2 regions of the Roseateles sp. GW821-FHT09B06 genome follow, and region 1 is predicted to be linked to the other one. Evidence: riboswitches for the same ligand, from Rfam matches in the RefSeq annotation. Region 1 holds a riboswitch; the other holds the start of a gene.
What was found. A riboswitch is a leader RNA that binds a small molecule or an ion and turns the genes downstream of it on or off. The one in region 1 is predicted to bind S-adenosylhomocysteine.

Region 1 (4,411 bases):
GATCAAGGTACCCGACCTCGGCGAAGGCATTGCCGAGGTCGAGCTGGTGGCCTGGCATGTGCAAGTCGGCGCGGAGGTCGCCGAGGACCAGGCGCTGGCCGATGTGATGACCGACAAGGCCACGGTCGAGATCCCGTCGCCGGTGGCCGGCCGGGTGCTGTCGCTGGGTGGCGCCATCGGCCAGGTGCTGGCGGTCGGTGCCGAGTTGATGCGCATCGAGGTCGCAGCCGACGCGGCGGCGCCCGCGGCCGACGCGCAACCGCCCGAGCCCGCGCCGGCTCCCGCGCTTGCGCCCACACCGCCCGCCAATGCAGCGCGGCCGGCCGGCGCGCGGCCCATCGCCTCGCCGGCGGTGCGCGCGCGCGCCTGGGAGCTCGGCATCGCGCTGCAGGACGTGCGCGCCAGCGGCACCGCCGGCCGCATCATGCAGGCCGATCTCGATGCCCATCTCGCCCGCCACCCCGCGCTTGGCGCCGGCGCGGCCAGGCGGCCGGGCCCCGCGACCCCGGCCGGCGATGCGACCGAGGCCATGCCCATCGTCGGCCTGCGCCGCAAGATCGCGCAGAAGATGCAGGAGTCCAAGCGCCGCATCCCGCATTTCAGCTATGTCGAGGAGGTCGATGTCAGCGCATTGCAGGAGCTGCGCGAGCGGCTCAACGAGCGCTGGGCCGCGACACGCGGCCACCTGACCCTGCTGCCCTTCATCGTGCGCGCCACCGTGCTGGCGCTGCAGCAGTTCCCGCAGCTCAACGCGCGCCTGGACGACGAGGCCGGCATCCTGATCCGCCATCGGGGCGTGCATCTGGGCATCGCGACCCAGACCGAGGCCGGCCTGATGGTGCCGGTGCTGCGCCATGCCGAGGGTCTGGACCTGTGGGCCGGCGCCGCCGAGATCGCCCGCCTGAGCGCCGCCTGCCGCAGCGGCAAGATCGTGCGCGACGAGCTGAGCGGCTCGACCCTGACGCTCAGCAGCCTGGGTCCGCTCGGCGGCATCGCCTCGACGCCGGTGATCAACCATCCCGAGGTCGCGATCATCGGCATCAACCGCATCGTCGAGCGGCCGGTGATGCGGGGCGGCGCCGTCGTCGCGCGACAGATGATGAACCTGTCGTCCTCCTTCGACCATCGCGTCGTCGACGGCCTGCTGGCCGCCGAGTTCGTGCAGGCGCTGCGCGGCTATCTGGAGCAGCCGGCCACGCTGTTCATCGACTGACCAGGGCCTGCGCCGCCGCGGGCCGGCGCGCCGCCAGCAGCGCCGCCGCCAGCTCGGCGAAGCCGCGCCCGCGCTCGGCCGCGGTCACATAGGCCGGCAGATGGCGCAGCTGCGGCAGGAAGCGCGCGATGTTCGCCACGCCCACCGACAGCGGCACGCGCTCGAACATCAGCTGGTCATTGGTGGAATCGCCGACATAGGCCCATTCGCGCGGCTCGAATGGCATCCGCAGCAGGGCCTGCACGGCCCACTCGGCGGCGCTCCACTTGCTGTGCTCGCCGATCCAGCCGTTGACATGGATGGAGCTGACGGTGGCGGTCAGGCCATGCTCGCGCATCACGGCGCAGACCGCGTCGATCTGCGCCGGCGTCAGATGCGCGAACTCGCTGTGGTCGACCGCGATATCGGTCAGGCGTCCGGCGCTGTCGGTGGCGAGCCGGCTGCCCGGCACGCGCCGCAGCACCTCGGCCGCGCAGGCCTGCAGGCGCTCGAAATTGAGCGCCCGCGTCACCTCGTCCTGGCTGAAGTCGCGCAGCAGTTCGCCGCCGGCGCCGCTTCTCAGCATCACCGAGCCGTTCTCCGCCACGATGGCCGCCACCGGCCAGGCCAGCGCGAAGGGCTCGCTCCAGCCGGCCGGGCGGCCGGTGATCGCAATCACCGGCACGCCGGCGGCGCGCAGGGCCTGCAGCGCGTCCAGCGCCTCGGGCGCGATGCCGCCCTCGGCGGTCAGGGTGTCGTCGATGTCGGTGAGGATGCCGCGCAGCGCGCGCAGGAGCGCCGGCGGACAGGAGGAAAGGGCTTGCATGGGCGGGATTGTCCGCAATCCCGGCCCTGTTCCGCGCCTGCCCGGGCGGCGTGCGGCTAGAATGTGCGTCTTCCGAGGAGCGTTGCAACCTCTGCGCTAAGAGGCCAGGCTCGGAAGCCCTGACAAGCTCAGGCCACTGCAACCGCGCTCACCCGCAATCTCGTCGTGGGTGATCGATTTCTATCCATCAGCATCCGCGCGAGCATTGCGGCTTCATACCGAAGGAGCTTTGCAATGAATGCTGCTGTGCTGAAGACGAACACGCTGCCCGCCGACCAGTTCAAGATCGCCGACATCTCGCTTGCCGCCTGGGGCCGCAAGGAGCTGAAGATTGCCGAGAGCGAGATGCCCGCGCTGATGGCCATCCGCAAGGAATATGCCGCCACCCAGCCGCTGAAGGGCGCGCGCATCACCGGCTCGCTGCACATGACGATACAGACCGGCGTGCTGGTCGAGACCCTGCAGGCGCTGGGCGCCGAGGTGCGCTGGGCCTCGTGCAATATCTTCTCCACGCAGGACCATGCCGCCGCCGCCCTGGTGGCCGAGGGCACGCCGGTGTTCGCCTACAAGGGCGAGTCGCTGGAGGACTACTGGGACTACACCCACCGCATCTTCGAGTTCGCGGAGAAGGGCGCGCCGGGTGAAGGCCCGAACATGATCCTGGACGACGGCGGCGACGCCACGCTCTTGATGCACCTGGGCCAGAGGGCCGAGAAGGACCTGTCGGTGCTGGCAAACCCCGGCAGCGAGGAGGAGCGCATCCTGTTCGCCGCCATCAAGGCCAAGATCGCGCAGGACGCCAGCTGGTACACCCGCAAGAGCGCCGAGATCATCGGCGTGACCGAGGAGACCACCACCGGCGTGCACCGCCTGAAGGAGATGTCGGACAAGGGCACCCTGCTGTTCCGCGCGATCAATGTCAACGACTCGGTCACCAAGAGCAAGTTCGACAACCTCTACGGCTGCCGCGAGTCCCTGGTGGACGGCATCAAGCGCGCCACCGACGTGATGATCGCCGGCAAGATCGCCGTGATCGCCGGCTATGGCGACGTGGGCAAGGGCTCGGCCCAGGCGATGCGCGCGCTGTCGGCCCAGGTGTGGGTCACCGAGATCGACCCGATCTGCGCGCTGCAGGCCGCGATGGAGGGCTTCCGCGTCGTGACGATGGAATATGCCGCCGACAAGGCCGACATCTTCGTGACAACCACCGGCAACAAGGGCGTGATCCGCCATGAGCATATGGCCGCGATGAAGCACAACGCCATCGTCTGCAATATCGGCCATTTCGACAACGAGATCGACATCGCCGCGATCGAGCAGTACGAGTGGGAGGAGATCAAGCCCCAGGTCGATCACGTCATCTTCCCGGACGGCAAGCGCATCATCCTGCTGGCCAAGGGCCGTCTGGTGAACCTGGGCTGCGGCACGGGCCACCCGAGCTATGTGATGTCGTCCTCGTTCGCGAACCAGACCATCGCCCAGATCGAGCTGTTCGCGCACCGGGACAAGTACCAGGTCGGCCAGGTCTATGTGCTGCCCAAGCACCTGGACGAGAAGGTCGCGCGCCTGCAGCTGGTGACCTTGAACGCCCAGTTGAGCGAGCTGACCGACGAGCAGGCGGCCTATATCGGCGTGTCGAAGAACGGCCCCTACAAGCCGGACACCTACCGTTATTGAGCGATGCGCGCCGACCAGCTGCTTGTCGCCCAGGGGCTGGCGCCCACGCGTTCGGTCGCGCAGCGGCTGATCGAGCGCGGCGCCGCCGAATGGGCCTCGCCCAAGTCCCCGGACAGCTGGGCCGCGCTGCGCAAGGCCGGCGAGGACCTGCCCGAGACGGCGCAACTGCGCATCACCGACGATGCGGAGCTGCGTTACGTCTCCCGCGGCGGGCTCAAGCTGGAGGGCGCGCTGCGGGCCTGCGGCCTGGCGGTCACCGGCCTGACCGTGCTGGACATCGGCCAGAGCACCGGCGGCTTCAGTGACTGCCTGCTGAAAAACGGCGCGGCGCGGGTGGTGGGCATCGACGTGGGCCATGGCCAGCTGCATGCCCGCCTCGCGGGCGATGCGCGCGTGCGCGCCATCGAGGGCATGCATGTGCGCGAGTTCAAGCCGGACGAGGCCTTCGCCCTGATCGTCGGCGACCTCAGCTTCATCTCGATGCTGGGCGAGTTGCCAAGGCTGGCGGCCTGGCTGGCGCCGGGGGGGCAGGTCTTGCTGCTGATCAAGCCGCAGTTCGAGCTGGGGCCCAAGGCCCTGGGCAAGGGCGGTCTGGTCAAGGACCAGGCCCAGTATCCGCAGCTCGAGGCGCGCGCTCGCGCGGCCGCCCAGGCCGCCGGCCTGACGCTGCGCCATTATTTTGAAAGCCCCATCACCGGTGGTGATGGCAATACCGA
Region 2 (4,411 bases), on a different contig from region 1:
CCGGCTGTGACCGCGAACAGGCCGATATAGTCGGGCACCGTGCCCTTGGCGGCGATGTAGTCGGCCAGGCAGCGGTTGGGCCGCTTCACGCCCTCGACCACCGGCCGCTCCGACTGCATGCGCAGGCCGCGCCAGCTCATCAGCACCTCGCTGCGGCTCTCGTCGGTATAGATCTCGATGTCGTCGTCATTGACCTGGGCGGCCGGGTAGAGGCCGCACACGCCGCTGGCCTGCAGCCAGCGCCCCTCGATCAGGCGCTGCAGCATGCGACGGCCGTCGCTGAAGACGCGCTGCGCCTCGGCGCCGACGATCTCGTCCTTCAGGATCGCCGGGAAGGGCCCGGCCAGATCCCAGGTCTGGAAGAACGGGGCCCAGTCGATATGCTGGGCCAGCTCGGCCAGGTCGTAGTTCCTGAACACGCGCCGGCCGATGAACTTCGGCACCGGCGGCCGGTAGGCCGACCAGTCCAGCTTGACCTTGTTCTCGCGCGCCTGCGCCAGCGTGACCAGCGGGGTCTGCTTCTTGCTGGCGTGCAGCCGGCGCACCTTCTCGTAATCGGACTTCAACTCGTCGATGAAGCGGGTCGCGCGCTCGTCGCTCAAGAGCTCGGTGCAGACGCCCACCGAACGCGAGGCATCGGGCACATAGACCACCGGGCCTTCGTAATGCGGGCTGATCTTCACCGCCGTATGCACGCGGCTGGTGGTGGCGCCGCCGATCAAGAGCGGGATCTTCTTCATGCGGAAGTAGTCGTCGCGCTGCATCTCGGCCGCCACATGCTGCATCTCCTCGAGGCTCGGGGTGATCAGGCCCGAGAGGCCGATGATGTCGGCGCCCTCGACCTTGGCCTTGGCCAGGATGTCCTGGCAGGGCACCATCACGCCCATGTTCACCACCTCGTAGTTGTTGCACTGCAGGACCACGGTGACGATGTTCTTGCCGATGTCGTGCACATCGCCCTTCACGGTGGCGATCACGATCTTGCCCTTGGGCTTGACGTCGCCGCCGCTAGCGGCCAGCTGGCGCTTCTCTTCCTCGATATAGGGCACCAGATGCGCGACCGCGCTCTTCATCACGCGAGCCGACTTCACCACCTGGGGCAGGAACATCTTGCCCTGGCCGAACAGGTCGCCCACCACGTTCATGCCCGCCATCAGCGGGCCCTCGATCACATGCAGCGGGCGGCCGCCGCCGGCCTGGATCGCCACCCAGGCTTCCTCGGTGTCCGCGACGATGAAGTCGGTGATGCCGTGCACCAGCGCATGCGAGAGCCGCTCGTTGACATTGCCGGCGCGCCAGGCCAGGCGCGCCGAATCGTCCTTGGCCGCGCCCTTGGCGCTTTCGGCCACCTCGATCAGGCGCTCACCGGCGTCGGCGCGGCGGTTCAGCACCACGTCCTCGACCCGCTCGCGCAGCACCGGCTCCAGATCGTCGTAGACGCCCACCATGCCGGCGTTGACGATGCCCATGTCCAGGCCGGCCTGGATCGCGTGGTAGAGGAACACCGTGTGGATGGCCTCGCGCACCGGGTCGTTGCCGCGGAAGCTGAAGCTCACGTTGGAGACGCCGCCGCTGACCTTGGCGCCGGGCAGGTTCTGCTTGATCCAGCGCGTCGCGTTGATGAAGTCCACCGCGTAGTTGTCATGCTCCTCGATGCCGGTGGCGATCGCGAAGATGTTCGGGTCGAAGATGATGTCCTCGGCCGGGAAGCCCACCTCGTCCACCAGCATGCGGTAGGCGCGCTCGCAGATCTCGATCTTGCGCTGGTAGGTGTCGGCCTGGCCCTTCTCGTCGAAGGCCATCACGACGGTGGCCGCGCCGTAGCGCTTGAGCAGCTTGGCCTGGCGCTTGAATTCGGCCTCGCCCTCCTTCAGCGAGATCGAGTTGACGATGCCCTTGCCCTGGATGCACTTCAGGCCGGCCTCGATCACCTCCCACTTGGAGCTGTCGATCATGATCGGCACCCGCGCGATCTCGGGCTCGGAGGCGATCAGCTTCAGGAAGCGCACCATCGCGGCCTTGCTGTCCAGCATGGCCTCGTCCATATTGATGTCGATCACCTGGGCGCCGTTCTCGACCTGCTGGCGCGCCACCGCCAGCGCCTGCTCGAACTGGCCGTTCAGAACCATGCGCGCGAAGGCCTTGGAGCCGGTGACATTGGTGCGCTCGCCGATGTTGACGAACAGCGTGCCGGCGCCGATCTGCACCGGTTCCAGGCCGGAGAGCTTCATCGGTGGCGGGGCGGTGCGGGCGGTGGCGGTAGTGGACATGGCGGCCTCAACGAGAGAGCGTGGCCGCGAACTCACCGCGGCCACGAGCGTGGATCGGTGAGCGTCGTTGGTCGGGACCTGCGGCTCTGCCGCAGCCCCTTGATCCGAGCCTGGCGGCATCAGCCGTCGCAACGCTCCTCGGACCGCGTGCGATTTTACGCTGAAGCCTGGTTCACCCTCTGAAGACCCGCCCTCGGCAGGCCGACAATCGGTGCAGAACGAAGCGAGATATCTTGGACCTGATCCCCCTGCCCCCGAACAGCCTGCGCATCGGCCAGCTGCTGGACTTCTCGGTGCGCGACGCCGACGGCAAGCTGCTGATCGCCCGCGGCCAGGTGCTGCACGACAGCCCCCTGGTGCAGGGCCTGATCGAGCGCGGCGCCTGGGTGCTGGCCGAGGAGACCCGTGCCTACCAGCGCGCCTTCGCCCACAAGGTCGACACCATGATGCACCGTGGTGCCACCCTGGGCGAGATCTCCCGGGCACGCGGCGATTTCAGCAGGGCCGTCGACAAGGCCGCCATCACGCAGCAGCTCAACAGCCAGGCGGCCTGGGCCGACCTGCAGCTGCGCTGCCACGCCCTGCTGCGCGAGCCGCGGCCGGAGGACTTCCTGGCGCGCTTCACGGCCCTGCGCCAGGAGATGGTCGAGCGCCTGCAGCAGCATACCGACGCCACACTGATGCTGCTGATCTTCGAGGCCAGCCAGGACTACCAGCGCTACAGCGCCCGCCATGCGCTGCTGAGCATGGTGCTGGCCGAACTGGCCGCGCGCCAGCTCGGCTGGGCGGACGACATCCGCGAGGTGCTGAGCCGGGCCGCGCTGTCGATGAACATTGCGATCAGCGCCCTGCAGGACCGCCTGGCCGGCCAGGCCGACCTTCCCGACGCGGCCCAGCGTGCCCAGCTGGACGCCCATGGCGATCGCGGCGCCGAGCTGCTGCGGGAGCTCGGCGTGCAGGACGCGCTGTGGCTGCAGATCGTGCGCCTGCATCACGAGGCCGGCCCCGGCCCGCTGGCGGGGCGCAGCATGGCCGAGCAGATGGCACGGGTGCTCAGGCGCGCCGACATCTATGGCGCCCGGCTCGCCCCGCGGCGCTCGCGCCGCGCGCTATCCGGCGCGCAGGCGGGCCGCGCCGCCTACCTGGACGAGCTGCAACAGCCGGACGAAGCCGGCGCGGCCCTGATCAAGGCCGTGGGCCTGTATCCGCCGGGCAGCCTGGTGCGCCTGGCCAATGGCGAGGTGGGCGTGGTGGCCAAGCGCGGCCACAGCGCCAACGAGCCGCTGGTCGCGGCCCTGCTGGGCCGTAGCGGCACGCCGCTGAGCGAGCCGGTGCCGCGCGACACCCGTCTGGCCGGCCAGGCCATCGCCGCCAGCCTGGCCCCGCACGAACTCAAGCTGCTGCTCAATATGGAAAAGCTGCTGAAGCTCTACTAGGCCTCGACCAGTTCGCTGAAGAAGCGCTGGCCGCAGGCACGCGGCCTGTAGGCCGAGACATTCTCGGCGATCGCCGCGATATGGGCCGGCGTCGTGCCGCAGCAGCCGCCGGCGATGTTCAGGAAGCCGGCCGCGGCGAACTCGCGCATCAGCCGGCCCGTGACCTCGGGCGTCTCGTCGAAGCCGGTGTCGCTCATCGGATTCGGCAGGCCGGCGTTCGGATAGCAGCTGACCGCGGTCTCGCCGGCCGCCTTGACCAGCTCCTCCACATAGGGCCGCATCAGCGTCGCACCCAGCGCGCAGTTCAGCCCGATGGCCAGGGGCCTGGCGTGGCGCACCGAATGCCAGAAGGCCGTGACGGTCTGGCCCGACAGGATGCGGCCGGAAGCGTCGGTCACGGTGCCGGAGATGATCACCGGCAGGCGCTCGCCGGTGTCGTCCATCAGCTCGTCCAGCGCGAAGATCGCGGCCTTGGCATTGAGCGTGTCGAAGATGGTCTCGACCAGGAACAGGTCGACGCCGCCGTCCAAGAGGCCCTTGGCCTGCTCGTAGTAGGCGGCGCGCAGGGTGTCGAAATCGACGTTGCGGGCGCCGGGGTCGTTGACGTCCGGACTGATGCTGGCGGTGCGCGGCGTCGGGCCCAGGGCACCGGCGGCGAAGCGCGGCTTGTCGGGCGTGCTGTACTTGGCGCAGGCGGCCCGCGCC

Region 2: it holds a riboswitch for S-adenosylhomocysteine, as region 1 does, so the genes downstream of both, metH (methionine synthase) here and ahcY (adenosylhomocysteinase) in region 1, are expected to answer to the same signal.

What each region holds. Positions count from the first base shown of each region.
Region 1 covers NZ_JBWKPM010000019.1:73,922-78,332, forward strand. Annotated here, with positions in the region: gene AC07OQ_RS16565 (dihydrolipoamide acetyltransferase family protein) at 1-1,213, shown strand, start outside; gene AC07OQ_RS16570 (HAD-IIB family hydrolase) at 1,203-2,018, opposite strand; S-adenosyl-L-homocysteine riboswitch at 2,087-2,175, shown strand; gene ahcY (adenosylhomocysteinase) at 2,253-3,695, shown strand; gene AC07OQ_RS16580 (TlyA family RNA methyltransferase) at 3,699-4,411, shown strand, end outside.
Region 2 covers NZ_JBWKPM010000006.1:213,282-217,692, forward strand. Annotated here, with positions in the region: gene metH (methionine synthase) at 1-2,270, opposite strand, end outside; S-adenosyl-L-homocysteine riboswitch at 2,323-2,416, opposite strand; gene AC07OQ_RS08105 (HD-GYP domain-containing protein) at 2,504-3,706, shown strand; gene AC07OQ_RS08110 (homocysteine S-methyltransferase family protein) at 3,703-4,411, opposite strand, start outside.